Methylibium petroleiphilum PM1: one gene and its partners. The protein of the gene in region 2 binds, or shares a complex with, the protein of the main gene of each other region. Links are inferred from orthologs where the notes say so. Each region holds a gene or a part of one and is shown on either strand. Other genes may lie near its edges. The genes, in order: scpB, MPE_RS05805 and smc.

Region 1 (9,842 bases), 910 kb from region 2 along the record:
GGCGGTCCGCTGCAGCGGGCTGATGCGCAGTACCGCGAGCGCGGCGCCCAGTTGGAGCTCGCCGCAGCCGTGGCCGATGCGATCGATGCGCGCGAGGTGCTGGTGGCCGAGGCCGGCACAGGCGTCGGCAAGACGTTCGCCTACCTGGTCCCTGCGCTGCTGGCCGGGCATCGCACGCTGATCAGCACCGCGACCAAGAGCCTGCAGGACCAGCTTTTCCTGCGCGATCTGCCGCGGCTGCGCGAGGTGCTGGCCCTGCCGGTCAGCGTGGCCTTGCTGAAGGGACGCGGCAGCTACCTGTGCCTGCAGCGGCTGGTGCTGGCCCGGGAGACGACGGCGCTGCCCGACCGCTATGCGGCGCGCACGCTGGCGAAGATCGAGCAGTGGGCGCAGCGCACCGTGAGCGGCGACCTGGCCGAGCTCGAAGGCCTGGATGAGCGCTCGTCGGTGATCCCGCTGGTGACCTCGACGCGCGAGAACTGCCTCGGCAGCGAATGCCCGGAATACCGCGGCTGCCACGTGATGAAGGCCCGCCGCGAGGCGATGGCGGCCGACCTGGTGGTGGTCAACCACCACCTCTTCTTCGCCGACCTGTCGCTGCGCGACACCGGCATGGCAGAGCTGCTGCCTTCCGTGGACGTGGCGGTGTTCGACGAAGCGCATCAGCTTGCCGAGGCGGGCGTGGCCTTCCTCGGCAGCACGCTGGGCAGCGCCCAGGTGGTCGATTTCGCGCGCGACATGCTGGCCGTCGGGCTGGCGCAGGCGCGCGGCCTGCAGCCTTGGCAGGACCTGGCGGCAAGATGCGACCGCGCGGCGCGCGATCTGCGCCTCGCGGCCAACGGGCCCCTTCGCGAGGTGCGCGGCAGCCTCAAGCTGCGCTGGGGCGATCGCGCCGACCGGGCCGACTTCATCGAGACACTCGCCGCGCTGGGGCAGGCCTGCCGGAGTGCGGCCGACGCGCTCGACGTCGTGGCGGAGATGTCACCCGATCTGGCCAAGCTCGCGGAGCGGGCGTCGACGCTGGCCGCCCGCGCCGCCGGCTTCGGGCTCGAGGCCGAGCCGGGGCGCGTGCGCTGGATCGACCTCACACCGCAGGGGCTGCGGCTGGTGGAATCCCCGCTCGACGTGCGCGACGCGATGCGCGAGCAGATCGCGGCGGCGCCCAAGGCCTGGATCTTCACGTCGGCCACGCTCGGAGCCGACGAGCGGCTCACCTGGTTCACCGAGCAGGCCGGGTTGGAGACGGCGCGCACGCTGCGCGTCGACAGCCCCTTCGACTACCCGATGCACGCGCGGCTCTACGTCCCCACGCGTTTCCCGAAGCCGAACGAGCCGGGCCACACGGCGGCGGTTGCACGCCTGGCGGCGGCCTGCGCGCGGGCCGCGGGGGGGCGCACCTTCGTGCTGACGACGACCCTGCGTGCGCTGTCCGGCGTGGGCGAGGCGCTGCAGTCCGACTTCGAGGGCGATGCGGAGCCGATCACCGTGCTGATGCAGGGCAGCGGGCCCAAGCGCCAGCTGCTGCAGCGCTTCCTCGACACACCTCGCGCGGTGCTGGTCGGTTCGCAGAGCTTCTGGGAAGGCATCGACGTGCCCGGCGAGGCACTGCAGTGCGTGATCATCGACAAGCTGCCGTTCCCGCCGCCGAACGATCCGCTGGTCGAGGCGCGCGTGAAGCGGCTCGAGAGCGAGGGGCGCAACCCCTTCAACGACTACTTCGTGGCCGAGGCTGCGGTCTCGCTGAAACAGGGGGCCGGCCGGCTGATCCGCAGCGAGAGCGATCGCGGTCTGCTGGTCGTGTGCGACCCCCGCATGGGCACGATGGGCTATGGACAGCGCATGAGGGCCGCTTTGCCGCCGATGCAGGTGCTGCGCGAGGAAGCGCAGGCGCTGGCGTGGTTGGCCGAGATATCGAAGGCGGCGTCGGCCTGGGCTTGAGGCGGCGGGATCAGCGCCGTGGGTCCGGCCGCCTGATCACCAGATCTGCCACCAGGGCTTGTCGGCCGTCTCGAAGCCGTCCTTCACGTAGCGCGATTCCGGAAAGTTGGTCTGCAGCACACGCTGGGCATCGTCGCGCAGTTCGGTCAGGCCGAGCTTGTCGTAGCTGATGCCCAGGATGTAGAGCGCCTCCTCGGTCGCAGGAGCGCGCTGGAATTCCTGCACGGCCTGCTGGGCGCGGTTGGCCGCGGCCACGTAGGCGCCGCGGCGGTAGTAGTAGCGCGCCACGTGGACCTCGTAGGTGGCCAGCGTGTTGACGATGTAGTTCATGCGCAGCTGCGCATCCGGCGTGTACTTGGAATTGGGGAACTGCAGCGTGAGCTGGCGAAAGCTCTGGTAGGCGTCGCGCGCGGCCTGCTGGTCGCGTTCGGAGAGATCCTGGCGTGCCAGCCCGCCGAGCAGGCCGAGGTTCTCGTTGAAGTTGATCAGGCCCTGCAGGTAGTAGGCATAGTCGATCGCCGGGCTGCTGGGATGCAGCTTGATGAAGCGTTCGATCGTCGACAGCGCCTGAGCCTTTTCGTTCGTCTTGTAGTACGCGTAGGCGAGGTCGATCTGCGTCTGCTGCGCCTGCTGGGTGCCGGCGGTGCGCGCCTCGAGCTTCTCGTACAGCTTGGAGGCGCGCTCCCAGTTGCCGTTGGCGGCTTCGTCGCGGGCCTCTTCGTACAATTTGTCGGTGCTCTTGCCGGCAAACTCGTCCTTCGGGCCGCCGGCACATCCGATCAGTCCGATGCTGGCGGCCGCCAGCACCACGGCCAGGGTCGCGCGCCAGTGGGCGGCAGGGCTCATACGCATCGCGGTCATCACCAGCAGGCGGCGCCGGAGCGACCGCAGTTGAAGGAACAGCAAAATTATATGGGTGCTCCCTTGCGCCAGACCGTGGCCACCGAGCCGGCCGAGGCCGACGAGCCCGCCGAACCGCTGGCGGGCGATGCCGAGCAACGCCAGGCGCGGGTCGATGCCGGCGCCCACGGCGAGCGTCTCGATCGCTGGCTGGCGACGCTGGCGGGCGAGTTCTCCCGCAACCACCTGCAGACGCTGATCGAGGGCGGGCAGGTCCGCATCGACGGGCAGACCGTCACCGCCCGCGCACGGCGCGTCAGTGCGGGCCAGCAGATCGAGATCACGCTGCTGCCCACGCCGGAGAGCCAGGCCTTCCGGCCCGAGCCGGTGGCGCTGCCGGTGGTGTTCGAGGACGCCCATCTGCTGGTCATCGACAAGCCGGCCGGTCTGGTGGTGCACCCGGCGCCCGGCAATTGGTCGGGCACCGTGCTCAACGGCCTGCTGGCGCATCACGCCGGCGCGGCGGCGCTGCCGCGGGCCGGCATCGTGCACCGGCTCGACAAGGACACCAGCGGCCTGATGGTGGTGGCCAAGACGCTGCCGGCCATGACGTCACTGGTGCGTGCGATCGCCGCGCGGGAGGTGCATCGCGAGTACCTGGCCCTGGTGCACGGTGTGCTGCGCCAGGCGGTCTTCAGCGTCGACGCGCCGATCGGTCGCGATCCGGTGTCGCGCATCAAGATGGCCGTGCTGGCGGGCGGCCGGACGGCGCGCACCGATGTCGAGTTGATCGCGGCGCGCGACGCCGTCAGCGCGGTGCGCTGCACGCTCCACACCGGCCGCACGCACCAGATCCGGGTGCACATGGCCTCGAGAGGACATGCCCTGTTGGCCGACGCGCTGTACGGTGGCCGACCCGGACTCGGCCTGACGCGACAGGCGCTGCATGCGCACCGGCTGGGCTTCGTCCATCCGGCGAGCCTGCAGCCAATCGAGTTCAGCGCCGTCCCGCCCGACGACCTGCGCGCGGCCTGGCAGCAGATCGTGGGCGGGTCGCACGCGCCCGGCCACGATACAGATACAATCGTCGTGCAGGGCTGATGCAGCCCTTGCCGGTGGCCGAAGGCGGCTCGACCGGCTCCGACCACCGCAGGTCCCCCCGAGTTCAGCCACACCCCGGCTCCGGCCGGCCTCTGCGGCCGAGACACTCGCCGCACCTGCAGTGCAGACAGCACACGGAAGGCACCCCGGTTCCCTTGCACGCCGGCTCCCCAGTCGGCCAAGACGACAGACGGATTCGATGAACACACAGGATGCAAAGCGCGTCCTCGAGACGGCGCTCATCTGCGCGCAGCAGCCGCTGCCGCTGCGCGAGTTGCGCACGCTGTTCGATGACCAACTCGGCCCCGACACCCTGCGCGTCCTGCTCGACGAGCTGGCGCGCGACTGGGAGGACCGCGGCGTCGAGCTCGTGGCGGTGGCCAATGGCTGGCGTTTCCAGAGCCGTCCGGAGCTGCGTGAGTACCTCGATCGCCTGCACCCCGAGAAGCCGCCGCGCTACACCCGCGCGACGCTCGAGACGCTGGCAATCATTGCCTACCGCCAGCCCGTGACGCGCGGCGACATCGAGGACATCCGCGGCGTCACCGTCAACAGCCAGTTGCTCAAGCAGCTCGAGGACCGCGGCTGGATCGAGGCGATCGGCCACCGCGAAACGCCGGGGCGGCCGGCGCTGTTCGCGACGACGCGGCAGTTCCTCGACGACCTCGGCCTCGCCACGCTCGAGCAGTTGCCCGCCCTCGACGGCGCGCCAGCGGTGACGATGCTCGTCGACGCCTTGCCGGGCCAGGTATCGCTACTCGATGTCGCCATCGATGCGGCCTTGCCGGGGGAGGGCGATCCCGGGCTTCCGCAGCAGGGCCTCGATGCCATTCCGCCGGAGCCGCTCGAGGCTTCGGACGAAGCGGCCTCGGACGACGACGAGGCTGTCGACGCAGCCATCCCCATGGCTGCATCGGAGGCTCTCTCCTCGACCGCAGAACTTCCCACGCCGCCGGCCGACGCCGGCACGGAACCCCAGACATGAATTCGAACGACACTCCGCCCAGCGATACGCAGCCCGATGCCACGCCGCACACCGGCGACGACAGCGCCGCTGCAGCGCCGGTCAAGCGACGCACGCGCAAGGCGGCGACGCCAGCGGCCGCGAGCACGGCAGCCGTGGAGGTGACGGCGGCCGTCGAAGCCGATGCGGACACAGCGGCACCGAAGACCCCGCGGCGGCGCAAGCCCAAGGCCGATGTGGCTGTCGCGGAGTCGTCCGATGCCGTCGCGTCGCCCGTGGCGGCTGATGCGCCGGCGGCGGCCGAGTCCCGACCGGCTCCGATCGAGCGACCTGTACCGGTCTCGGCGCCGGCTGCCGCGGAAGCGGCCGAAGGAACAGCCGCCGACAGCGAACCGACCGAAGTGGCCGGATCCGGCGAATCGGGGGCTGCGGCCGGCGACGAATCGGTCGAGCGCAGCCGTCGTGGCCGCAACCGGCGCCGAGGCCGCAAGGACCGCGCCGGCCGTGAAGGCGGCGAGGCTGCGGGCGCCGATGGCTCGGCCGAGCCCGGCGCCGAACGCCCGCCGCAGGCACCGCGACCGGCGCTCGATCCGGCGCTGGTGGTGGAGCGCTTCGAGGAAGTGCTGTCGGGTGCCTACGACGCCGAGCCACCCGAGCCGGACGATGAGGCCAGCGTCGAGCAGTCGACCAAGCGCGTGCTGCGCCCCGAGCCCGAGGCGCCCAAGCTGCACAAGGTGCTGGCGCAGTCGGGCATCGGTTCGCGCCGCGACATGGAACAGTTCATTCTCGACGGCAAGGTCACGGTCAACGACGAGGTGGCCCATGTGGGCATGCGCATCTCCTACGGCGACCGCATCGCCGTCGACGGCAAGCCGGTGCGTCTGCGCATCCAGCCGGGCCCGGCGCGGCTGCTGGCCTATCACAAGCCGACCGGCGAAGTGGTCACGCTGAACGACCCGGAAGGGCGTCCCACGGTGTTTCGCCGTCTGCCGCGCCTTCAGCAGGGCAAGTGGCAGTCCGTCGGTCGCCTGGATATCAACACCGAGGGCCTGCTGCTGTTCACCAACTCGGGTGAACTGGCGAACCAGCTGATGCATCCCCGCTTCGGCGTCGAGCGCGAGTACGCGGTGCGCGTGCTCGGCAGCCTGAACGAGGAGCAGCGCGCGAAGCTGCTCGAGGGCGTGGAGATCGACGGTCAGACCGCCGGCTTCAAGAGCATCGAGGAGGGCGGTGGCGAAGGCGCGAACCGCTGGTACCGCGTGGTCATCACCGAAGGGCGCAACCGTGAGGTGCGCAAGCTGTTCGACAAGGTCGGCCTGGCCGTGAGCCGTCTGATCCGCATTCGCTACGGCACTGTGGTGCTGCCGCGCGGCCTCAAGCGCGGCGTCTGGGTCGAGCTCGACGACCAGGACCTGCGCGCGATCCGCCAGCTGGCCAGCGGCAACCGTGGCGCAGCGGCGCAAAGCGAGTCGCGCGACGCTCAGGGCAACCGCGAACAACGGCGCAACAACGGTCGCAACGGCAAGCCCGAGCGCAACGCGCGCGGGCCGCAGCAGGGCGGGGCCCGCGCGCAGGGCCAGGGCGGCGGCGAGCGCGGCCCGCGCCGCGAGCCGCGTGAATCGCGGTTCGGCGAGGCCGCACCCGACACCGACGGCGCTGGAGAGGAAGACTTCGGCCGCATCCCCAATCCGCTGGAGCAGACCTTCGACCGTCGCTTTGCGAAGGGCCCGCGCCGCGGCGCAGCCCAGGGCTTCGGGCATGGTGGCTCGCAGTCGGATCACGACGCCGGCGGCCCGCCCGGAACCATTCCGAATCCGCTGGAACAGACCTTCGACAAGCGCTTCGTCAAGGGCTCTCAGCGCATCAATGCCGGCTTCGGCCGGCACGATGCGCACCAGCCCGAGCCGGGCGCCAGGAAGGGCGGGCCGAAGCAGCCCGATCCGATGCAGACCTCGGTGGGCTACATCGGCGCCGATGCCTACTTCAACAAGGCCGGCGGCAAGCGGGGCGGTGGGGGTGGGCGCGGAGGCCAGGGGGGTCGTGGGGGCGGCGGTGGGGGCCGCGGACCGCGCCGCTGAGGCTGCGAGCGACATCGAGGCGCCGACCTCAAGCGCTACAATTCAAGGTTCTGCTAAATCATTGATTCCGGAGAATAAATATGGCGATCGAACGCACCTTGTCCATCATCAAGCCTGACGCCGTTGCCAAGAACGTGATCGGTCAGATCTATGCCCGTTTCGAGGGCGCGGGCCTGAAGATCGTGGCGGCCAAGCTGGTTCACCTGTCGCGCGGCGAGGCCGAGCAGTTCTACGCCGTGCACAAGGCCCGGCCTTTCTTCAAGGACCTGGTCGAGTTCATGATCTCGGGCCCGGTGATGATCCAGGCGCTGGAAGGCGAGGGCGCGATCGCCAAGAACCGCGAGCTGATGGGCGCGACGGACCCGAAGAAGGCCGAGAAGGGCACCATCCGTGCCGACTTCGCCGACAGCATCGACGCCAATGCCGTGCACGGCTCGGACGCGCCGGAGACCGCCGCGGTCGAGGTGGCGTTCTTCTTCCCGGGCATGAACGTCTACAGCCGCTGAACGACTGCGGGGCGCCTGGCGCCCCGACGGTCCGATCGGTGCATGCCATGACTGCGGCCAACCTGCTCGAATTCGATCTCGACGCGCTGGCCGCTTTCTGCGAGCAGCTCGGCGAGAAGCGTTTTCGCGCCACTCAGCTGTTCCGCTGGATCCACCAGAAGGGCCAGAGCGACTTCGCTCAGATGTCCGATCTGGCGAAGTCGCTGCGCGAGAAGCTGGCGGGGCGGGCGGTGGTCCGGCCACTCGCAGTGCTGAGCGAGCACGTGTCGGCCGACGGCACGGTCAAGTGGCTGTTCGACGTCGGCGGCGGCAATGCCGTCGAGACGGTGTTCATCCCCGAGAACGATCGCGGCACGTTGTGCATCTCGTCGCAGGCCGGTTGCGCGGTCGGTTGCCGCTTCTGCTCGACCGGTCACCAGGGCTTCAGTCGCAACCTGTCGACCGGCGAGATCGTTGCCCAGCTCTGGCATGCCGAGCACCAGCTGCGCGCACGGCTGGGCACGACCGAGCGCGTCATCAGCAACGTCGTGATGATGGGCATGGGTGAGCCGCTGCAGAACTACGCCGCGCTGTTGCCGGCGCTGCGCGTGATGCTCGACGATCACGGCTACGGCCTGTCGCGTCGCCGTGTCACGGTATCGACCTCCGGTGTGGTGCCGATGATCGACCGCCTGCGCGAGGACTGTCCGGTGGCTCTGGCAGTGTCGCTGCATGCGCCGACCGACGCGCTGCGCGACGATCTCGTGCCGCTCAACCGCAAGTACCCGATCGCAGAGCTGCTCGAGGCCTGCCAGCGCTACCTCGAGGCGGCGCCGCGCGACTTCATCACCTTCGAGTACTGCATGCTCGACGGCGTCAACGACAGTGAGGCGCAGGCGCGCGAACTGTTGCGCCTGGTGGGCGAACGCGGGCCGGTGGGGCGCGTGCCCTGCAAGATCAACCTCATCCCGTTCAACCCGTTCCCGGCCTCGGGGCTGACGCGTTCGTCAGTGGCGCGCGTGCAGGCCTTCGCGCAGCTGCTGGTCGACGGGGGTCTGGTCACCACGGTGCGACGGACTCGCGGCGATGACATCGACGCCGCCTGCGGCCAACTGGCCGGCGAGGTACAGGACCGCACCAATGCGCAGGCACGGATGCGGCGTGCGCCGATCGCCATCCGGCCGATCGACAGCGCGGTGCAGCGCCGGGCCGACGCTGCACCATCAGGTTCAGCCACGGAGACGACACGATGATGCGGGACGGATGGGTGAGGGACGCGATGCGAGGACTGCTGCTGGCGACGCTGTTGTGTGGCGCGGTCTGGAGCGTTGCCCAGGCGCAGGGCCGGCCCAACGACTTCGGCCGCAGCAGTTCCACCGCCGGTGCCGGCACGGACGAGGAGTCCGACTCGGCGAAGCGCGCGCGCATCCGCCTCGACCTTGCGGGGGCCTATTTCTCCGAGGGGCGTTTCGACAATGCCCTGTCGGAGGTGAAGCTGGCGCTGGCCGCCGACCCCAATCTGCCGCAGGCGCTGAACCTGCAAGGCCTGGTACTGGCCGCGCTGGGCGAGGAGCAGAAGGCCGAGGACAGTTTCAAGCGCGCACTGCAGCTGGCATCCACCGACGGCGACGTGATGCACAACTACGGCTGGTTCCTGTGCCAGCGTGGCCGCTACCCGGAGGCGGGAAAGCTGTTCGAGCGCGCCGTGGCGACGCCGCAGTACCGCACCCCGAACCGGACTTTCCTGGTGCAGGGGATCTGCGAGGCACGCGCCGGCCAGCTGGACCTGGCCGAGCTGACGCTCAAGCGCGCCTACGAACTCGAGCCGGCCAACCCGGCGATCGCGATGAACCTGGCCGACGTGCTGTACCGACGTGGCGAGTACGAGCGGGCGCGCTTCTACGTGCGCCGCGTCAACAACAACGCCGAGTTGCGCAGCGCCGAGACGCTGTGGCTCGCCGCCCGCATCGAGAACCGCCTGGCCAATCCGCAGGGCGTTCGCGATCTGGGCAACCAGCTGCGTGCGAGCTACCCCACGTCGCGCGAGGCGGCGTCGTTCGAGCGGGGGATGTTCGATGAGTGAGGGGACGGTCGACGCCGGCCCGCCGGCCACGACGGCCGGGAAGCTGCTGCGCGCGGCGCGCGAATCGCAAGGGATGCACCTCGCGGTGCTCGCAGCCTCGCTGAAGGTCTCGCCGCAGAAGCTGGAGGCGATCGAGAACGACCACCCAGAACAGCTGCCCGATGCCACTTTCGCGCGTGCGCTGGCGCAGAGCATGTGCCGCGCACTGAAAATCGATGCCGAGCCGGTGCTGTCGCTCCTGCCTACGGCCGCGTCGGCCGGCCGGGGGCTCGATCACGTGGCGCGGGGCCTCAACCAGCCCTTCCACGATCGCGGCGTGCCGAGCGACGGTGACGAGTGGCAGCGCTTCCTCA
Region 2 (9,753 bases):
TCGCGCAGGTCGAGCTGACGCGCGCCACCGAGTATTCGGGCGAGGACAGCGACATGACGCTGGACGTGCACAGGGTCTTGTGGCCGCAGCTCGAGGCCGCGCCGCGCCTGCGCGAGGTCTACGAGCGCATCGAGATGCCGACCTCGGTGATCCTCGGCCGCATCGAGCGTCACGGCGTGCTGATCGACAGCGCGCTGCTCGCGCGCCAGAGCGCCGATCTGGCGCAGCGCATGGTGGCACTGGAGCAGGAGGCGCATGCGCTGGCCGGCCAGCCCTTCAACCTGGGCAGCCCCAAGCAGATCGGCGAGATCCTGTTCAACAAGCTGGGCATCCCGGCGAAGAAGAAGACCGCCAGCGGCGCGCCGAGCACCGACGAGGAGGTCCTGGCCGAGCTGGCCGCCGACTACCCACTGCCGGCCAAGCTGCTGGAGCACCGCTCGCTCGCCAAGCTCAAGGGCACCTACACGGACAAGCTGCCGCTGATGGTGAACGCGGCCACCGGCCGCGTGCACACCAACTACGCGCAGGCAGTCGCGGTGACCGGCCGGCTGGCCAGCAACGACCCCAACCTGCAGAACATCCCGATCCGCACGCCCGAGGGCCGGCGCGTGCGCGAGGCCTTCATCGCGCCGCCCGGCCACGTGATCCTGAGCGCCGACTACTCGCAGATCGAGCTGCGCATCATGGCCCACATCTCCGAGGATCCGGGCCTGCTGAAGGCCTTTGCCGAGGGCCTGGACGTGCACCGCGCCACCGCGAGCGAGGTGTTCAACGTGCCGGTGGCCGAGGTCAGCAGCGAGCAGCGGCGCTATGCCAAGGTCATCAACTTCGGGCTGATCTACGGCATGGGCGCCTTCGGTCTGGCGAGCAACCTCGGCATCGAGCAGAAGGCCGCCAAGGACTACATCGATCGCTACTTCGCGCGCTTCGCCGGCGTGAAGCGCTACATGGACGAGACCCGCGCGCGGGCCAAGGAGCTGGGCTACGTGGAGACCTTGTTCGGGCGCCGCATCTACCTGCCCGAGATCAACGGCGGCAACGGTCCGCGCCGCACCGGCGCCGAGCGCCAGGCGATCAACGCGCCGATGCAGGGCACCGCGGCCGACCTGATCAAGCTCGCGATGATCGCGGTGCAGGCGGCGCTCGATGCCCAGCAGCGCGCCACGTGCATGGTGATGCAGGTGCACGACGAGCTGGTGTTCGAAGTGCCCGAGGCCGAGCTCGACTGGGCCCGGACCGCCGTGCCGGAACTGATGGCCGGCGTGGCCGAGCTGAAGGTGCCGCTGCTGGCCGAGGTGGGCGTGGGCGCGAACTGGGACCTCGCCCACTGAGGGTAAGCTCGGAGCCTGAGCGCTGCTGTGGCGCCGGGAGACCTTGGGTGAACGAAATGAGGCATCGTATGGCCCGGGCCGCCCTGCTGGCCCTGTTGTTCGTCGTCACCGCCGGCGCGCCCCAGTGGCTGCGGGCGCAGGATCTGACCGGCGAGAAGCGCGTGCTGCTGCTCGGCGCGGGCGGCGAGCGTCTGGAGATCGGCCGTGTGCGCTTCGAGCCGGTGAGTGCCGACCGCTGGCGCTTCCGCTTCGTGCTCGCCGGCGAGGGGTTCACCGAGCGCTTCCTCGCGATGCGGCCGTTCCGTTGCGTGGCCGGTGCGAGCCAGCAGCTCTGCCACTTCCCCTACGGTAGCGAAGACACGGTATCGCGCGACGACCTGTTGCCGCTCGAATACACGCTGATGTTCATCGCGACCAAGCCGGGCGCCCTGCACATCAGCGGGCGCGATGGTCTGTTCTACAAGCTGGCTTTCACCGAGCGCGGTCTGCGCGGCGAACTCTATGACGTGGATCTGGACCCGATCATCACGCCGCGCGAAGGCGGCACGCTGCGGCCCATCGGCTATCGGCAGCTCGATCGGGCCGACCCGAAGTCGCACTGGCTGCCCGTGCTGTTGATCGAGTGAGGGGGTCGCCCCGCTGCTGCGTGCACCGATCGGGCGCTCAGCGCAAACCCAGCTTGAAGGCGATCATCGCGCGCAGCTTGTTCGGCGCCACCGGTTTGATCAGCAGGTGGAAGTCGTGGCGGTTCGACTCTTCCTCGTGGCCGGTCATGGTGCTGCCGGTCACCAGGATGGCCGGCAGCGGCTGGCCGAAGGCGGCACGCAGGCTCGTCAGCGCCTCGATGCCGGTGCGCCCTTCGGGCAGGCGGTAGTCGACGATCGCCAGGTCGGGGGTCGTCACGCCGGGGCTGCCGGCCCAGGCCTCGGCGGCCGAGACGGTGTCGAAGGATTCCACGCTGGCACCCCAGCCCTTGAGCAGCACGACCAGCCCCTCCCGAACCGCCGGCTCGTCCTCGACGATGACGATGTGGCGATGCTCCAGCGTCAGTCCCAGCGCGGGCTTGCCGGTGCCCGGCTCGGAGAGCTGGCTGCGCTGGACCTTGCCGGGCGGCACCGTCAGCGTGAACACCGAGCCCCGGCCGGGCACCGACGCCAGGTGCAGCGGTGCCCCCATCAGGCGGGCCAGGCGCTGCACGATCGACAGCCCCAGGCCCAGCCCCTTGGGCTGGTGCAACCCGAGGGGTGCGTTCGCCTGCACCTGATAGAACTCGTCGAACACCCGCTGCTGTTCGGTCGGGGCGATGCCCACGCCGGTGTCCCACACCTGCAGCAGCACCTCATCGCCGCGCCGGCGGGCGCTGACCAGCACGCCGCCGTCGACGGTGTAGCGGATGGCGTTGGACAGCAGATTGCGCACGATGCGATCGACCAGCACCGGGTCGCCGTAGACCACGTGGTGCGCGCCGCGGAAGCGCAGGCTCAGGCCTTTCTCGAAGGCGGTCGGCTCGTACTGCAGCTTCAGGCGCTGGAACAGTTCGCGCAGCGCGAAGTGGCGCGGCTGCGGCTCGACGCCGCCGGTGTCGATCTTGGTGATGTCGAGCAGCTCGCCGAACAGACCCTCCAGAGCGTCGACCGAGCTGTTGATGCTGTTGACGAGGTGGGTCACCTCCTCGTCGCCGCGGCTCTTGGAGCGCAGCGCCTCGGCGAACAGGCCCATCGCGTGCAGTGGCTGGCGCAGGTCGTGGCTCGCTGCTGCGAAGAACTGGGTCTTGGCGCGATTGGCGGTTTCCGCTGCGCGCTTGGCCTCGTCGGCGGCGGCCTTCTCGGTCTGCAACTGCACGGCCAGCATCTCGGTGCGTACCTTGAGCTCGATGGCGCGGTCGAAGGTGCGGCGGTAGGCCCGACCCAGGATCGTCGTCATGAGGAACACGAGGCTCAGCACGCCGGCCAGCAGCAGGTTGTCGGTGCTGCCCAGCGTTGCGATGCGCAAGATGGTCGGCACGAAGCACAGCGAGATGAAGGCAAAGAACGCGCGGTGCTGCGAAGCCATCAGCGTGATCGAGCCGACGCAGAAGCTGTAGATGATCAGCAGCAGGGTGGTCTGGTGGAAGGCCCGCCCGTGCTCGTAGAACATCCAGGCCGCCAGGCCCCAGCAGGCGCCCGAGGCCATGGCGCCGGCGTTCCACAGGCGCTGCCAGCGCGCGGCCTGTGACGACGCTGCGGCCCAGCCGGCATGCGCGTAGCGCCGCAGCGTGACGAGGCGCAGTACCCACACCAGCCCGAACAGCACGCACCAGGCGATCAGCTCGCGGGACGGCGCAACGGGCCAGTAGATCATCGTCAGCACCATCGCGCCGAGCAGATTGCCCGACAGCGACACGCCCGTCTGGCTGTAGAGCGTGCGCACCACGTCGGGCAGCAGGTCGGCGCGGCTGACCGTCTTCCGCTCGGGCGGCATGGGCAGGGGAGGCAGCGGGGGCAGGGCGTTCATGGGTCGTGTTTCAGGTGTGCGGCCGGGCCCTCCGCCGCAGGGCGCCGGATCAGCGGTTGCCGAGGCGCCAGGTGGAGGTGAGTCCGCCCGCCTGCTGGGTCATCTGGCTCACCGCCAGCACGGCCTGGGTGCGGGAGTTGACGCCGAGTGCCCGCAGTACCGCGGCGACATGGTCCTTGATGGTCTCCACCGACAGGTTCAGGTCGCGCGCGATCAGTTTGTTGGGCTTGCCCTGCAGCAGCAGCGCCAGCACGTCGGTCTGGCGCGGCGTCAGCCCCAGCGCGGCCAGCGTGGGGGTGGTCTGGTAGTCGCTCTTTGCGGCCTGCGAGCCGATGACCTTCATGTAGCCCGGCACGGTGTCGGGCTCGGCGACCGGCGCGGCACTGCCGCCGCCCCCGTCGACGCCCATCGTCATCGGCGGCACGTAGATGCCGCCGGACATCACCAGCCGCAGGGCCTCGAACAGCGTGTCGTTGCTGGCGCGCTTGGGCACGAAGCCCATGGCGCCCATGTCGATCGAGCGGATCACGTCGCTGGTGCGGTCGCTGGCCGACACCACGACCACCGGCAGGGCCGGGTAGGCGTTGCGCAGTTCGGCGAGCAGGTCGAAGCCGTTGGCGTCGCCGAGTTGCAGGTCGAGCAGCACCAGGTCGAAATCGGCATCGGACTTGAGGGTGGCGCGGGCTGCAGCGGCGCTGCCGGCACCGACCACGGTGACGTCGTCGCCGAGACCCTGGATCACGGCCTTCAGGGCCGACAGGATGAGCGGGTGGTCATCGACCAGCAGGACCTTCATCGCTTGCCTCCGTGCGTTGGATAGAGCCCGCAGGATGGTAGCGGAGGGGCGATGCCGGACACGCCCTCTTTCGGGTGAGACCGGCGACGCCTGCTGCGAGCCTTCGCGGGTCGGTGCTAGGTGAAGCAGCGGATCAGCGACTCGGCGATGCACACCGGCTTGGCTGCGCCGTCGCGTTCGATCACGGCCTCGATGCCGAGCTGGGCTCCGCCGTCGATCGCGTCCCAGCGCTTCAGCGTGAAGCGCGCGCGCAGGCGGCTGCCCACCGGCACCGGTGCGGTGAAGCGCACGCGGTCGAGCCCGTAGTTGACGGCCATGCGCACGTCGGCGATCGCGTAGGCGCTTTCGAAGAACACCGGCAGCAGGCTCAGCGTCAGGAAGCCGTGCGCGATCGGTGCACCGAACGGCCCCAGGGCGGCGCGCTGCGGATCGACGTGGATCCACTGCCGGTCTTCGGTGGCGTCGGCAAAGCGGTCGATGCGGGCCTGGTCGATGATCAGCCAGTCGCTGTCGCCCAGCGGTTCGCCGACAAGGGCCCGCAGATCGACAAGGTGTTCGTAGCGACGCATGCGCTCAGCGGCCCTCGGCCCAGCGCGTGAGCGGCGTCCATTGCTCCAGGTCCTTCTCGACGCGGCTCGGCGCCACGTCCCACAGGGTCAGCCCGCGGGCCGCGAGATGGATGTAGTTCTGTGTGTCGCGCAGGTGGCCGAGCAGCGGCACGCCCAGCGTGCCGAGGAAGCTGTCGAGCTGGCCGGCCGAGATGCTGCCGTCCCGCACGCGGTTGGCGATCACCGCCACGTCGACCCGCTCGCTCTTGCGGCGCGCCAGCAACTGGGTGATGAAGTCGCGTGTCGCGTAGATGTCGAAGATGCTCGGCTGCAGCGGCACCAGCACGCGATCGGCGATCCGCATCACCTCGTCGAGCTTCTTGCCGTGCAGGCCGGCGGGCGTGTCCAGCACGACGTGGCTGGTGCCCTTTGGCGGCTTGACCAGGTGGTCAGGCTGGAGCTCCCAGCCGGTGATCTCCGGCAGCGCGGCGGACCGCAGGCCCAGCCAGGTGCGCGCCGACTGTTGGCGATCGACGTCGCCCAGCATCACCGCGTGACCCTGCCGGGCCAGGTAGCCGGCAAGGTTGGTGGACAGCGTGGACTTGCCCACGCCGCCTTTGGGATTGGCCACCACGATCACGGGCATTGCTTGCTCCTGTGCAAAGGTCGGGTCGCTGGGAGAGTGCGCGGGCTATGTTAGCGGCAGCCTCGCGCTCCCGCCTGCGTGCCCGGAACGATGGGACGGGAGACAGTGCCTCGGAGGGCTCTTGTCCGTGGCGGTGTAGGAGATCGGCTACGCCGGTGCGCGGGACTGTCTTCTAACGACCCGGCGGCGGCTCGGCGACGATGAGGTCACATCGCTCGAAAGCACGCCATGAGCCAAGCTGCACAGATCCTCGGCAAGGTCGAATACCGCGAAGGCGACGGTCCGATGATCGTCATCCGGCCCGGTCCGATCGAGGTCGAGACGACCGAGATGGACGCCATGCTGAGCTGGACCGACGAGGACACGCACGGCGCAGCCACGATGCCGATCGCGGACTTCCAACGCTATGTGGCGGCCGGCGCCATCCGACTGCAGGGCTGAGGGCGCGGGCGCTGCGCCTCAGATTTCCAGGTTGTCGATCAGCCGGGTCTTGCCCAGACGGGCGGCGGCCAGCACCACCAGCGGCTCGGCCGTCGGGTCGGCCGGGGCCTGCAGGTCGCTGCTGCGGCGCAGCGCCACATAGTCCGGAGCCCAGCCGCGCGACCGCAGGGTTCCCATCGCCTGCGCCTCGAGCGCCGCGGCGTCGATGCGGGCCCCACTCTTCACGGCAGCCAGCACCGCGGCCTGCACGGTGTGCAGCGTGGCCGCCAGTTGCGGCGCCTCGGCGCGCTCAGGCTCGCTCAGATAGGCGTTGCGTGAGCTGAGTGCCAGCCCGTCGTCGGCGCGTGCGGTGTCCACCGCAACGATCTCGATCGGCAGTGCGAACTGGCGCACCATGCCGCGCAGCACCATCAGCTGTTGGTAGTCCTTCTTGCCGAACACCGCCACGCGCGGCTGCACGCACTGGAACAGCTTCATCACCACGGTGCAGACGCCGGTGAAGAAGCCTGGCCGGAAGGCGCCCTCCAGCACATCGGCCAGTTCGCCAGGCGGCTGCACCTTGTAGGTCTGCGGTTCCGGGTAGAGCTCGGACTCGGTCGGCGCGAACACCAGGTTGCAGCCCACGCCCTTGAGCAGGTCGCAGTCGCGCTCCAGCGTGCGTGGGTAGCGGTCGAAGTCCTCGTGCGGGGCGAACTGCAGCCGGTTGACGAAGATGCTGGCCACCACCGGGCCGCCGTGGTCGCGCGCCTGCTTCACCAGCGCCAGGTGGCCCTCGTGCAGGCTGCCCATCGTCGGCACCAGCGCGGCCGGCCGCGTGGCGGCCAGGGCCTGGCGCAACTCGTTGATGGTGTGGACGACGCGCATGCTGTCGGTATCAGTAGGCGTGCAGGGTCTCGTCGGGGAAGCTGCCGTCCTTGACCGCGGCGACGTAGCGACGCACCGCGTCCTCGATCGACGTGGCGCTGTCCATGAAGTTGCGCACGAAGCGTGGCAGCCTGCCGCGCGTCACGCCCAGCATGTCGTGCAGCACCAGCACCTGGCCGGCGGTGCCGGCCCCGGCACCGATGCCGATGGTCATCAGCCCCGGGTTGTCGGCCTGCACCTCGCGGGCCACCCTGGAGGGCATCAGCTCCAGCACCATCATCGCCGCGCCGGCGTCGGCCAGCGCCTTGGCGTGGCGGCGCAGCGTGGCGGCGCCGGCCTCGTCCTTGCCCTGGATGCGGTAGCCGCCGAGCGCATGCACGCTCTGCGGCGTGAGGCCGAGGTGGGCGCACACCGGCACGCCGCGCTCGACCAGGAAGTTCACGGTCTCCGGCGTCCAGCCGCCGCCCTCGAGCTTGACCATCTGCGCACCGGCCGCCATCAATGTGCCGGCATTGCGCAGCGCCTGCACCGGGTTTTCCTGGTAGCTGCCGAAGGGCATGTCGGCGATCAGGAAGGCCGCCTTCGTGCCGCGCGAGGTGCTGCGCGTGTGGTACCCGATCTGCTCCATCGTGACCGACAGCGTGCTCGACTGGCCCTTCAGCACCATCCCCAGCGAATCGCCGACCAGGATGCAGTCGACGCCGGCCGTGTCCACCAGCGCGGCGAAGCTGGCGTCGTAGGCCGTGATCATGGCGATCTTCTCGCCGCGCGCGTGCATCTCGCGCAGCGTGTGCAGCGTGACGGGCTTGCGGGCACTCGGGGTGTCGGCGGGCGAGGAGTGGCTGCTCATGGTCGGGCTGCTGTCTTTCGACGCTGGGGCGGCGGATTCTGCCAGCATGCCGCCGGCCCGGCGCCCGGGGAACTCAGGACGGCTGGTAGGCGAGCCGGACGTACAAGGGCGCGAAGGCTTCGGCCTGCGTCAGCTCGATCAGGTGTTCGCGCGCCAGCTCCAGCATCGCGATGAAGGTCACCACCATCACCTGCGGGCCGCGCTGGGTCTCGAACAGGTCCTCGAATTCGACGAAACGGCGGCCCTGCAGCCGCCGCAGCACGAGGCTCATGTGCTCGCGCACCGACAGCTCCTCGCGCGTGATCTTGTGGTGCTGCACGAGCCGGGCGCGCTTGAGGATGTCGAGCCACGCGTCGCGCAGCTCTTCGACGTTCACGTCGGGGAAGCGTGGCGTCAGCGATTGCTCGATGTGCACCTGGGCACGCAGGAAGTCGCGTCCGAGCTGCGGCAGCTGATCCAGCCGGGCGGCTGCGGCCTTGATCTGCTCGTACTCCAGCAGGCGGCGCACCAGCTCGGCACGCGGATCCTCGGCCTCCTTGCCTTCCTCGCTGCGCTTCGGGGGCAGCAGCATGCGCGACTTGATCTCGATCAGCATCGCCGCCATCAGCAGGTACTCGGCGGCGAGCTCGAGGTTGCGGTCACGGATCTGGTCCACGTAGGCCAGGTACTGCCGCGTCACATCCGCCATCGGGATGTCGAGGATGTTGAAGTTCTGCTTGCGGATCAGGTAGAGCAGCAGATCCAGCGGACCCTCGAAGGTCTCGAGGAAGACCTCCAGTGCGTCGGGTGGGATGTACAGGTCGGTCGGCAGCGCGAACAGCGGCTCGCCGTACAGGCGGGCCAGGGCGATCTGGTCCACCACGTCGGTCGGGGCCGCCCCTTCGGCGACCACGCTGTCGTTGCTGCCGATCACGGTCGCGCGCACGCGCAGCTCGCGCTCAACCCTTGGTCTGGTAGACGTAGGGCTGCTGGGGCACCCGTGCGTCGCGCTGCTCGGCGGCAGCCTGGCGGTCCTGCGGGCGATCCCACAGCAGGGCGCGGCCCTGGCGCTGCTTCTCCTCGAGTTGCGGATCGCGCTGCTTCAGCGTGGCGATGAAGTCGGTCACGTCGGAGCGATAGGGTTTCCAGAACAGCGGCATGGCAGGGCTTCAGAGTTCAACCGGCATTTTACCGGGCGCGTCAGGCCGGCCCGGGGGGCGGGCTGTCACGCGGCGGTCACTGTCACATGGCCGTGCCATATTCGCGCGATGACCGAGATCGAACTCAAGCTGCAGGTGCCGGCCGTGGCGCTGGCCGCCGTGGAGCGCGCGGTGGCCACACCGGCCGCGGTGCGCACGCGGCTGCAGGCGGTCTATTTCGACACCCCGGACCGCCGCCTGGCGGCGGCCGGCATCGCGCTGCGTCTGCGCAAGGAAGGCCGGCACTGGGTGCAGACGCTGAAGGCCGGGCCGGCACACGGCATGGCGCGTGGCGAGCACAACGTGCCGCTGGTCGTGCCCGCCGGCCAGGTGCCGCAGGAGGCCGACCCGGCCCGCCATGCCGGCACGCCGCCGCATGCGGCGCTGAGCGCCGCGCTCGCGCCGCGCGACGGTGAGGCGCAGGCCCCGGCGCTCGTGGCGCAGTACCGCACCGACATCCGCCGCCTGCACCGGCCGCTGCGCAGCCGCGACGGCACGGTGGAGCTGGCGCTCGACCGCGGCGAGATCGTGGCCCGCGGTGCCGACGGCGTCGAGCGCCGCTGGCCGGTGTGCGAGCTGGAGGTGGAACTGCTGCGCGGCGCGCCG
Region 3 (11,041 bases), 710 kb from region 2 along the record:
CAGGCTCTGCGCCACCACCGGGCCCACGTCGTTGACCTCCAGCAGTTGCTCGACGCTCGCGTCCATCACGCGGTCGAGCGCGCCGAAATGTCGCGCCAGGTCCTTGGCGGTCGCCTCGCCGATGTGGCGGATGCCCAGCGAGAACAGGAAGCGCGCCAGCGTCGTGGCCTTGCTCGCCTCCAGCGCTGCCACCAGGTTGGCCGCGCTCTTGTCGCCCATGCGCTCCAGCGCGACGAGCTTGGCCACGCCGAGCCTGTAGAGCTCCGGCAGCGTGCGGATGATGCCGCCGTCGACAAGCTGCTCGACCAGCTTGTCGCCCAGTCCCTCAATGTCCATCATGCGCCGCCCGGCGAAATGCAGCAGCGCCTGCTTGCGCTGTGCAGCGCAGAACAGGCCGCCCGAGCAGCGGTAGTCGACGCTGCCGCGCTCGCGCAGCGCCTGGCTGCCGCACACCGGGCAGGCGCGCGGCATGCGGAAGTTGGGGATGTACGCCGTTCGCGGGACGGGCACGCGACCCACCACCTCGGGGATCACGTCGCCCGCGCGCCGCACGATCACCGTGTCGCCGATGCGGATGCCCTTGCGGCGCAGCTCGAAGCGGTTGTGCAGCGTGGCATTGCTCACCGTCGTGCCGCCCACGAACACCGGCTGCAGCTTGGCCACCGGCGTGAGCTTGCCGGTGCGGCCGACCTGGATCTCGATGCCGGCCAGCTGGGTCGACTGCTCCTGCGCCGGGTACTTGTGCGCCACCGCCCAGCGCGGCTCGCGCGATTTGAAGCCGAGCTGCTGCTGCAGCGCACGCTCGTCGACCTTGTAGACCACACCGTCGATGTCGAACGGCAGCGCGTCGCGCTCAGCCGCGATGCCGGCGTGGAAGGCGGCCAGCGCCTCGCCGCCCTCGACCACGGTGCGGTGCGCGTCGACCGGCAGCCCCAGCGCCGCCAGCGCGTCCAGCAACCCGGCGTGCGTGGGCGGCACGTCCCAGCCCTGCACGTCGCCCAGTCCATAAGCGAAGAAGCTCAGCGGCCGCTGGCGTGCGATGCTGGCGTCGAGCTGGCGCACGATGCCGGCCGCCGCATTGCGCGGGTTCACGAAGGTCTTGAGCCCGGCCTCGCGCTGGCGCTCGTTGAGCGCCTCGAAGTCGTCTCGCCGCATGAAGACCTCGCCGCGCACCTCTAGCACCGGCGCCGTGATGCCGCGCAGCTGCTTCGGCACCGACTCGATCGTGCCGACGGTGTGCGTCACGTCCTCGCCGGTCTCGCCGTCGCCGCGCGTGGCGGCCTGTACCAGCCGGCCGGCCTGGTAGCGCAGGTTGATCGCCAAGCCGTCGAATTTCAGCTCGGCGGCGTAACGCAGCGGCGGCGCGTCGGGCGGCAGCTTCAGTGCGTTGCGCACCGCGGCGTCGAACTTCAGCGCACCGGTGGGCGTGGTGTCGGTCTCGGTCTTGATCGACAGCATCGGCACCGCGTGCCGCACCGCCGACAGGCCTTCGAGCACCGCGCCGATGACGCGCTGGGTCGGCGAGTCCGGCGTCCGCAACCCGGGGTGCGCCGCCTCCAGCGCCTGCAGTTCGGTGAACAGGCGGTCGTACTCGGCGTCCGGGATCTCCGGCGCGTCGAGCACGTAGTAGCGGTGGGCGTGGTACTCGAGCTGCTCGCGCAGTTGCGCGGCGCGGGCGGCCGGATCTTCCGCGCGGTCGGACATCGGCAGGTGCCCGCTCGCGTTCAGCTGAACAGCCGGCGCGTCGCGGCGCTGCCGGCCGCGAGGTCGCGTGCCGCGAGCGCCTCGTACAGGCTTTCGAGCGCCTGGCCGATGGAGGCGAAGGCCGCCGGCTGCAGCGGCTGGCCGCTGTCGTCGTACATCGCGGCGTCGAGCTCGGCGGCCAGTGCCTCACCGGCGGCGCACCAGGCAGCGAACGGTGCGGCCGCGGCAGCGGTCTGCGGCACGTCGAAGGCCAGCGTCAGCTCGCGGACGGCGGCCTGGCTGGGCTCGTCGGCCAGCGCTGCCTGCGGATCGAACTGCAGCGTCAGCACCGGCGGCGCGCCCTCGTCCTCGCCGGGCTGCACCAGGCGGCCCGGCAGCGCGCCGACCATGAAGCCGTGGCGGGCAGCGTGCTGCTGCACATAGCCCAGCGACCACGCGGCGCCGCGCGATACCAGCCGCAGCGCGAGCTGAGCGTCGTGCTGGCCGGCGAAGGCGTCGAGCTCGCGGGCCCGCGCGACGACGTCGAGCATGTCGGGAAAATCGGGCAGCGCACCGATGGGTTCGGCGAAGGCCTGCACCTTCTGCACGAACTCGGAGTACTCGATCTCGTTGAGCGCCCCGCTGCGGTTGGCCAGTTGCACACCGGCCTGGAACTCCCCGTAGCGCTGGCCGGCGGCCGGCGTTTCCCATTCACCCGACTCGGCGTTCAGTCCCTCGACCAGCAACGGCTTGCTGCCGGCACGCCGGGCCGGCGGCAGGTGGGCGATCGCGGTCTCGCCGCTCACCGGGTTGTCGACGGTCAGCGTGGCGATCGCGTCGATCAGCGCGTCGAGACGCGGCAGGCCGGCGGCGCGGCGCACCAGCGTCGGCTCGATGCGCGGCGGCTGGCTGTCTTCGGCCTCCGCCTTCGGGCCGGTATCGTCGGCCCGGGGTGGCTCGGTCGGCGCAAAGCTCGGCTCCTGCAGCGGCGCGGGCTCCGCCCCGGGCTCGAGCGCCACACGCTTCACCTCGTTGCGGCGCGCCTGCCAGGTGCCGTGGGCCACGATCGCGGCGAGCACCAGCCCCCCCAAAATGGCCAAGGACAATTGCAGCGTGCTCATGACGGCTCCCCGCTCGCCGGGTCCGTCGAGCGACCCTCCCGGAGGGTCGGGCCTTGCTGGGGGCGGCCCGGCGCTGCGGCCCGCGCGAACGCTTGGTTCATGGCCTCTCTCATGCGGCCTCGGCCATCGAGACCGCCGCGTCCATGTCGACCGCGACGATGCGCGACACGCCCTGCTCCTGCATGGTCACCCCGATCAGCTGCTCGGCCATTTCCATCGCGATCTTGTTGTGCGAGATGAACAGGAACTGCGTGTGTTCGGCCATGCTGCGCACCAGCTTGGCGTAGCGCTCGGTGTTGGCGTCGTCGAGCGGCGCGTCCACTTCATCGAGCAGACAGAACGGCGCCGGGTTGAGCTGGAAGATCGCGAACACCAGCGCGATCGCCGTCAGTGCCTTCTCGCCGCCTGACAGCAGGTGGATGGTGCTGTTCTTCTTGCCCGGTGGCTGCGCCATCACCTGCACGCCGGCGTCGAGGATCTCGTCGCCGGTCATCACCAGCCTGGCGTTGCCGCCGCCGAACAGCTCCGGGAACATGCGGCCGAAATGCTCGTTGACGGTGTCGAAGGTGCCCTTGAGCAGGTCGCGCGTCTCGAGGTCGATCTTGTGGATGGCGTCTTCCAGCGTGGTCATCGCGTCGATCAGGTCGGCCGACTGCGCGTCGAGGAAGGTCTTGCGTTCGCGCGAGGCGGTCAGTTCGTCGAGCGCGGCCAGGTTCACCGCGCCAAGCGCCGCCACTTCGCGGTTGATGCGGTCGATCTCGCCCTGCAGGCCGTAGAGCTTGACGCCGTCGTCCTCGATGTTCTTGCCCAGCGCCTCCAGGTCGACCTGCGCGGCCGTCAACTGCTCCAGGTACTGCGCACCGCCCAGTTGTGCGGCCTGCTGCTCGAGCTGCAGCTTGCCGATCTTCTCGCGCAGCGGCTCGAGGCTGCGTTCGAAACCCAGGCGCTGTTCTTCGGCCTGGCGCAGTCGGGCCGACAGCTCGTCGTAGGCGCTGCGCTGCGCGCCCAGCGCCTGCTCACGCTCGAGCTTCAGCGCCAGCGCGGTCTGCAGGCCGGCCTGCGCGGCGGCGTCGGTCAGGCGCCCCAGCTCTTCCTGCAGTTGGGCGGCGCTCTGCTCGTTGGTGGCCACCTGCTGGGCGGCGGTCTCGATCGAGCGCTGCAGCTCGCCGCGCCGCGCGGCCAGTGCGCGGGAGCTGAACTGCGCCTCCTGGGCCTCGCGCTCCAGCGTGCGCAGTTGCTCGCGCGCGCCGCTGAGCTGGCGTTCGGCCTGGATCACCGCCTCCTCCAGGTCGGCATGGCGCTCCTGCTCGTTGGCGAGCTGCAGGTCGAGCTCCTCGAAGCGGGCCTCGCCGGTGACGCGGCGCTCCTGCAGTTCTTCCAGGCCGGCGTCGATCTCGGCCAGCTCGGATTCGATCTGCTCGCGCCGTGCGCTGGTCTGCTCGCTCAGTTGGGCGAGCCGCAGCACCTCGACCTGCAGCTGGTGGGTGCGCGTCTGGCCCTCGGCGGCCTCGCGACGTGCGCTGACCAGCCGCGACGAGGCATCGGTGTAGGCAGCCTCGGCCCGCACCAGGGCGGCGCGCGACTCGTCGACGATCAGTGCCTGGGCGCGTGTCTGCTTCTCCAGGTTCTCGATCTCCTGGGCGCGCGCCAGCATGCCGGCCTGCTCGGAGTCGGGTGCATAGAAGCTCACCGCGAACGGGCTGACCGCGTGGCCGGCCGGCGTCATGATGACCTCGCCGTGGGTCAGCTTGCCGCGGTCGGCCAGCGCCTCGTCGAGCGAAGCCGCGGTGTACACGCCTTCGAGCCAGTCGTTCAGCAGCGCTGCCAGCCCGGCATCACCGACCTGCCCGCCCAGACGCAACAGGTCCGACAGCCGAGGCAGCGTGGCATGGGTGTTGGCGATCGCGCCGCTCGGCGGGGTGTAGAAGGCCAGCTTGGCCGGGGGAGCATCGCCCTCGAAGGCGCGCACCGTCTCCATGCGGCCGACCTCGAGCGCATTGATGCGCTCCCGCAGCGCCGCTTCCAGCGCGGTCTCCCAACCGGCCTCGATGTGCAGCCGCGTCCACAGCCCGCTCAGCCCGTCGAGCCCGTGCTTGGCGAGCCAGGGCTTGAGCTTGCCCTCGGTCTGCACCTTCTCCTGCAGCGCGCGCAGCGCATCGAGGCGGGCGCTCAGGTCGGCCTGGCGGGCCGCTTCGGTGTTGACGCGCTCCTGCCGGGCGCGGCGATCTTCATCGCGCTGGGGCACCGACGCGGTCAGTTCCTCGGCACGCGCATCGGCCACCGCCTGGCCTTCCTCAGCGCCGGCGAGTTGAACGCGCAGGCCTTCGAGGCGCGCCTCGTCGGGCGCTGCCAGCGTCTGGCGCTCGCCGGCCAGGCGCTCGCGACGCTGCGTGAGCGCGCGGCTCTGCTCCTCGACGCTGCGCGACTCGGCGGCCAGCAACTGGATCTGCTGCTGCACCTGGCCGGCCTTGCCGCGCTGCTCGTTGGCGCGGCCCTGCGCGGCGCGCACCGTGTCTTCCACGCCCGGCAAGGCGCCCGACTGCTCCTCGGCCTGCGCGGCCAGCAGCTCGGCCTGTTCGTCGGCCAGCGCGATCTGCGCGGCGATCTCTTCGAGCTCGGCCACCGCCTGCTGGCGCCGCTCGTCCCAGTTCGCGTTCTGGCCCGTCAGTTCGGCCAGCCGCTGCTCGACGCGCTGGCGACCCTCGACCACGTAGCGGATGCGTTCCTCGAGCCGGCTCACCTCGAGCGCGGCCTCGGCCAGCGAACCCTGGGCGGTGTGCAGCGCGTCGCTCGCCGCGTAGTGCGACTGGCGCACCGTCTCCAGCTCGGCCTCGACGTGGCGCAATTCGGCCAGCCGCGACTCGATGGCATTGGTGGCCTCGAGCACGGCCTTGTGCACGCGCTCCTCCTCGGACGCCGCGTCGCGGTGCTTCAGGAACCACAGCTGGTGCAGCTTCAGCGTGCCGGCCTCCTGCAGGCGGCGGTACTGGGCGGCGACCTCGGCCTGCTTCTCCAGCTTGTCGAGGTTGGCGTTGAGCTCGCGCAGGATGTCGTCGACACGCTGCAGGTTCTCGCGCGTGTCCTTCAGACGGTTCTCGGTCTCGCGGCGGCGTTCCTTGTACTTGGAGACGCCGGCGGCCTCTTCGAGGAAAAGCCGCAGCTCCTCGGGCTTGGACTCGATGATGCGGCTGATCGTGCCCTGGCCGATGATCGCGTAGGCGCGCGGCCCGAGGCCCGTGCCGAGGAACACGTCCTGTACGTCGCGGCGCCGCACCGGCTGGTTGTTGATGTAGTAGCTGGAGGTGCCGTCGCGGGTGAGCACGCGCTTGACGGCGATCTCGGCGAACTGGGCCCAGGAACCGCCGGCGCGCGCATCGGCGTTGTCGAACACCAGCTCCACGCTGGAGCGGCTGGCCGGCTTGCGGTTGCCCGAGCCGTTGAAGATCACGTCCTGCATCGACTCGCCGCGCAGCTCGGATGCCTTGCTCTCGCCGAGCACCCAGCGCACCGCGTCCATGATGTTGGACTTGCCGCAGCCGTTCGGCCCGACCACGCCGACGAGCTGGCCGGGCAGCTGGAAGTTCGTCGGCTCGGCGAAGGACTTGAAACCGGAGAGCTTGATCGAGTTGAGGCGCATCGCGGGCGGTTCGCAGGGCGCTGCGCCGGGCTGTTGCGTGGCCCCGCACTGCGCCGCTAACTCGTTGATTTGTAATGAGAAACCGGCTCGCGAGCCGGCTTGAGAGTGCTCGGGATGATAGCATCGGGCCCTCCCCTGAACTGCAAGCAAACGTCGACTGCGCGGGATGTGCAGCGGCGTCGAACCATGGCCAAGACCGCCAAGAAATCCAGCCCGCGCACGCCGCCCCGGCAGCGCCCGATGCCCCCCAATCCGCCCACCGCGCCGAGCAAGGAACTGCATGTGTTCCCGAACCCGGCGCCGGAGCGCGACTACGTCATCCAGTTCCAGATCCCAGAGTTCACCTGCCTGTGCCCGCTGACCGGGCAACCCGACTTCGCGCACTTCACGATCGACATGATTGCCGACGGGCTGTGCGTCGAACTCAAGAGCCTGAAGATGTACATGTGGAGCTTCCGCGACGAGGGCGCCTTCCACGAGAAGGTCACCAACGACATCCTCGGCAAGATCGTCGAGACCACCGCGCCGCGCTTCGCCCGCATCACTGCCAGGTGGTACGTGCGCGGCGGCATCTACACCAACGTGGTCGCGGAGCACCGCAAGAAGGGCTGGAAGCCCGAACCGCTCGTCGTGCTGCCGCAGCACGCCACGGAGCGCGGGCTGCCGACCTGAGCGAGGCCCGCGGCCGGGCCTTCAGGTGTCGGCGTTCGAGAGCAGCGCCGCCCTCAACTGCTGCAGCGCCTGCGTCAAGCCTTGGCGCTCCCGGTTGGAACAGGCCGTCGCGCAGGCCACCTGCTCCTGGATGGCCAACGCGGCGGTGCTGAGATCACGCCCGGCCCGCGTCAGCGTGATCAGCACCTGGCGCTCGTCGGCGGCGCTGCGGGTGCGCTCGATCAGGCCGAGCGCCTGCATGCGCTTGAGCAGCGGCGTCAGCGTGCCTGAATCGAGCGAGACGCGCTCGCCGAGCTCACCGATATTGAGCCCGTCGCACTCCCAAAGCGCCAGCAGCACCACGTACTGCGGATAGGTCAGGCCGATGCGCGCGAGAAGCGGCCGGTAGACCTTGGTCATTGCCAGCGACGCGGCGTACAGCGCAAAGCACAACTGGCCGTCGAGCGCCAGGTCCGAAGCGTCGGCCGGAAGCGATGCGGGAAGTCGGCGTGTCTGGCTCATGCGGTGGCGTTGGTTCGTCCGCAAGCATTTTGCACACGAAAGAATCGCGGTGTCGGGCGGGCCGTTCACGATGCAGCCCGCAGGATAATCCGCCCGCATGAACCCCCTGCTTTCCCGCTTGCAGCCCTACCCGTTCGAGCGGCTGCGCGAACTGACCCGCGACGTGCTGCCGAATCCGGCGCTGCGGCCCATCAGCCTCGGTATCGGCGAGCCCAAGCATCCGACGCCTCCCTTCATCCGCGAGGCGCTCACTGCAGCGTTGGACGGCCTGGCCAGCTACCCGGCCACGGCCGGCGAGCCGGCGCTGCGCGAGGCGTGCGCCGCCTGGGTGCACCGGCGCTACGGCGTCACGCTCGACGCGTCGACGCAGCTGCTGCCGGTCAACGGCTCGCGCGAGGCCCTGTTCGCACTGGCGCAGACCGTCATCGACCCCACGCGCCCCGGCGCCACCGTCGTCTGCCCCAACCCGTTCTATCAGATCTACGAAGGCGCGGCGCTGCTCGCCGGTGCGCAGACGGTGTTCGCCAACAGCGACCCGGCGCGCAATTTCGCGGTGGACTGGTCGGCCATCGACGACGCCACCTGGGCCCGCACCCAACTGCTCTACGTCTGTTCGCCGGGCAACCCGACCGGCGCGGTGATGCCGCTCGACGAATGGCAGCGGCTGTTCGAGCTGTCGGACCGGCATGGCTTCGTGATCGCCTCCGACGAGTGCTACTCGGAAATCTACTTTCGTGACGAGCCACCGCTCGGCAGCCTGCAGGCCGCGCTGGCGCTGGGGCGCAGCGACTTCCGGCGCCTGATCGCCTTCACCAGCCTGTCCAAGCGTTCCAACGTGCCGGGGCTGCGCTCGGGCTTCGTGGCCGGCGACGCGGCAATCCTGAAGGCCTTCCTGCTGTACCGCACCTACCACGGTGCCGCCATGGGCCCGGCGGTGCAGCGCGCCAGCCTCGCGGCCTGGGGCGACGAGGCCCACGTGGCGGCCAACCGGGCGCTCTACCGCCAGAAATTCGAGCAAGTGACGCCGAGGCTCGCCAGCGTGCTGGACGTCGCGCTGCCCGATGCCGGCTTCTACCTGTGGGCCAGGTTGCCGGCGGCCGTCTGCGGCGGCAGCGACATCCGCTTCGCCCGCGAGCTGCTCGCTCAATACAATGTGGCGGTGCTGCCCGGCAGCTACCTCGCCCGCGAGGCGCAGGGCACGAACCCTGGCCAGGGGCGCATCCGCATGGCGCTCGTGGCCGGCATCGACGAATGCGTCGAAGCGGCCGAACGCATCGTTTCCTTCATCCAGTCCAGCTGAGTCTCCATGTCCCATACCCAACTGCAATCGACCATCGACGCCGCGTGGGAATCCCGCGCCACCATCACCGCGGCCAACGCGCCCGAAGTGCGCGAGGCGGTCGAGCAGGTCATCTCCGACCTGAACAAGGGCCGCCTGCGCGTGGCCGAGCGCCAGGGCGTCGGCCAGTGGCAGGTGAACCAGTGGGTCAAGAAGGCGGTGCTGCTGAGCTTCCGACTGACCGACAACAAGATCATGCGGGCCGGCGACCTGGGCTTCTTCGACAAGGTCGACACCAAGTTCGCCCACCTCGACGAGGCCGCGATGCGGGCCACCGGCGTGCGCGTGGTGCCGCCGGCAGTGGCCCGGCGCGGCAGCTACATCGCCAAGGGCGCGGTGCTGATGCCCAGCTACGTGAACATCGGCGCCTACGTCGACGAGAACACCATGGTCGACACGTGGGCGACGGTGGGCTCCTGCGCGCAGATCGGCAAGAACGTGCACCTGTCGGGCGGCGTGGGCATCGGCGGCGTGCTGGAGCCGCTGCAGGCCAACCCGACCATCATCGAGGACAACTGCTTCATCGGCGCCCGCTCCGAGGTGGTGGAAGGCGTGATCGTCGAGGAGAACTCGGTGATCAGCATGGGCGTCTACATCGGCCAGAGCACCAAGATCTACGACCGCGCCACCGGCGAGGTGAGCTACGGCCGCGTGCCGGCGGGTTCGGTCGTGGTTTCCGGTAATTTGCCCAGCGCGGACGGCAAGTACTCGTTGTACTGTGCGGTGATCGTCAAGAAGGTCGATGCGCAGACGCGCGCCAAGACCAGCATCAACGAGTTGCTGCGCGGCGCCTGATCGAACGGCGCCGGAACGGCGACCGGAACACTCAACGGGAAGGGTCGGTGCGATGAGCGGAAACATGGAGCGGGTGCTGCGGCTGATGGCCGAGAAGCGGGCCTCGGATGTCTACCTCACGGCCAACGCGCCGATCCAGATCAAGATCAACGGCCAGCTGCTGCAGCTGTCCGACCAGTCGCTCACGCCGGAGCAGCCGCGGCAGCTGCTGGCCGAGCTGCTGACACCCAAGCAGCTCGAGGAGCTGGAGGAGCTGGGCGAGCTGAACATGGGCGTCGGCCTGCAGGGCGTCGGCAGCTTCCGGCTCAGCGCCTTCCGGCAGCGCGGCTCCATCGCCGCGGTGTTCCGCTGCATCCCGGTGGAGATCCCGACGCTCGATTCGCTGAAGCTGCCGGAGATCCTGAACACGCTGATCCTCGAGAAGCGCGGCCTGATCCTGCTGGCCGGCGCCACCGGCACCGGCAAGAGCACGACGCTCGCCGCGATGCTGGAGCACCGCAACCGCAACCTCGCCGGCCACATCCTCACCATCGAGGACCCGATCGAGTTCCTGTTCACCAACAAGAAGGCGATCGTCAACCAGCGCGAGGTGGGTCGCGACACGCAGTCGCTGCAGATCGGTCTGAAGAACGCGCTGCGCCAGGCGCCCGACTGCATCCTGATCGGCGAGATCCGCGACCGCGAGACCATGACCGCGGCGATTTCCTATGCGCTGTCGGGGCACCTGGTGGTCTCGACGCTGCACGCCAACAACAGCTACCACGCGCTGGGCCGCATCCTGAGCTTCTACACGCCCGAGGCGCGCCCGGCCCTGCTGGGCGACCTGTCCTCCGCACTCAAGGCCGTGGTGTCGCAGCGCCTGGTGCGCTCGACCCAGGGCGGGCGGGTGCCGGCCGTCGAGGTGCTGCTCAACACCAAGCTGGTGGCCGACCTGATGGCGCAGGGCGATTTCCCGGGCGTCAAGGAGGCGATGGAGCAGTCGCTGGCCGAGGGCTCGCAGACCTTCGAGCAGGAGCTCGCCCGCCTGATCAACGACGGCGTGATCACCCGCGACGAGGGTCTGAGCTATGCCGATTCGCCCACCAACCTGATGTGGCGGCTGCAGAACGACAGTCCCACGCAGTCGAAGCTGGTGCCGAAGAAGGAAGAGAAGGACGAGGGCCCGTCCTTCACCGACATCACGCTCGACGTGCGGCAGGACGATCGCCGCACGAACTTCGGCGCGCTGTGAGTCGATCGCGCGGATGAGTGCCCTGCCCCCGACGGCGCTTGCGCTCGCCGAGCAACTGATCG

What was found.
Region 1: MPE_RS05805 (region 2) and scpB share a complex: the UniProt entries of both Bacillus subtilis proteins name them as parts of the cohesin-like complex. The link is inferred for Methylibium petroleiphilum PM1 from one-to-one orthologs.
Region 3: the proteins of MPE_RS05805 (region 2) and smc are in contact, whole or in part, in a crystal structure (PDB 3ZGX), measured with the Bacillus subtilis proteins. The link is inferred for Methylibium petroleiphilum PM1 from one-to-one orthologs.

What each region holds. Positions count from the first base shown.
Region 1 is NC_008825.1:2,140,068-2,149,909, reverse strand. Bases 3,098-5,971 are described here. They hold scpB (SMC-Scp complex subunit ScpB), read left to right. Parts: upstream 3,098-4,078; coding sequence 4,079-4,864; downstream 4,865-5,971. Other genes in these bases: MPE_RS10100 (pseudouridine synthase), read left to right, coding at 4,861-5,971; MPE_RS10110 (RluA family pseudouridine synthase), read left to right, coding at 3,098-3,879. Also shown: DNA repair helicase YoaA, read left to right, coding at 1-1,938; MPE_RS10115 (outer membrane protein assembly factor BamD), read right to left, coding at 1,975-2,784; more of MPE_RS10110, read left to right, coding at 2,851-3,097; more of MPE_RS10100, read left to right, coding at 5,972-6,921; ndk (nucleoside-diphosphate kinase), read left to right, coding at 7,002-7,427; dual-specificity RNA methyltransferase RlmN, read left to right, coding at 7,475-8,659; type IV pilus biogenesis/stability protein PilW, read left to right, coding at 8,656-9,489; MPE_RS10080 (helix-turn-helix domain-containing protein), read left to right, coding at 9,482-9,842. UniProt on the Bacillus subtilis protein: Participates in chromosomal partition during cell division. May act via the formation of a condensin-like complex containing Smc and ScpA that pull DNA away from mid-cell into both cell halves.
Region 2 is NC_008825.1:1,228,582-1,238,334, forward strand. What follows is about bases 6,969-9,753. They hold MPE_RS05805 (segregation and condensation protein A), read right to left. Parts: upstream 8,895-9,753; coding sequence 8,043-8,894; downstream 6,969-8,042. Other genes in these bases: panC (pantoate--beta-alanine ligase), read right to left, coding at 6,969-7,119; panB (3-methyl-2-oxobutanoate hydroxymethyltransferase), read right to left, coding at 7,130-7,969; MPE_RS05810 (DUF3460 family protein), read right to left, coding at 8,908-9,108; MPE_RS05815 (CYTH and CHAD domain-containing protein), read left to right, coding at 9,217-9,753. In the rest of the region: polA (DNA polymerase I), read left to right, coding at 1-1,331; MPE_RS05765 (hypothetical protein), read left to right, coding at 1,400-1,957; MPE_RS05770 (ATP-binding response regulator), read right to left, coding at 1,995-3,824; MPE_RS05775 (response regulator), read right to left, coding at 3,874-4,620; MPE_RS05780 (MaoC family dehydratase), read right to left, coding at 4,737-5,189; MPE_RS05785 (nucleotide-binding protein), read right to left, coding at 5,194-5,814; MPE_RS05790 (hypothetical protein), read left to right, coding at 6,043-6,255; more of panC, read right to left, coding at 6,274-6,968. UniProt on the Bacillus subtilis protein: Participates in chromosomal partition during cell division. May act via the formation of a condensin-like complex containing Smc and ScpB that pull DNA away from mid-cell into both cell halves.
Region 3 is NC_008825.1:1,942,986-1,954,026, reverse strand. Bases 2,714-6,786 are described here. They hold smc (chromosome segregation protein SMC), read right to left. Parts: upstream 6,442-6,786; coding sequence 2,914-6,441; downstream 2,714-2,913. Other genes in these bases: queF (preQ(1) synthase), read left to right, coding at 6,682-6,786; MPE_RS09120 (cell division protein ZipA C-terminal FtsZ-binding domain-containing protein), read right to left, coding at 2,714-2,804. Also shown: NAD-dependent DNA ligase LigA, read right to left, coding at 1-1,704; more of MPE_RS09120, read right to left, coding at 1,725-2,713; more of queF, read left to right, coding at 6,787-7,113; MPE_RS09105 (MarR family winged helix-turn-helix transcriptional regulator), read right to left, coding at 7,135-7,614; dapC (succinyldiaminopimelate transaminase), read left to right, coding at 7,712-8,914; dapD (2,3,4,5-tetrahydropyridine-2,6-dicarboxylate N-succinyltransferase), read left to right, coding at 8,921-9,748; MPE_RS09090 (PilT/PilU family type 4a pilus ATPase), read left to right, coding at 9,801-10,979; dapE (succinyl-diaminopimelate desuccinylase), read left to right, coding at 11,002-11,041. UniProt on the Bacillus subtilis protein: Required for chromosome condensation and partitioning.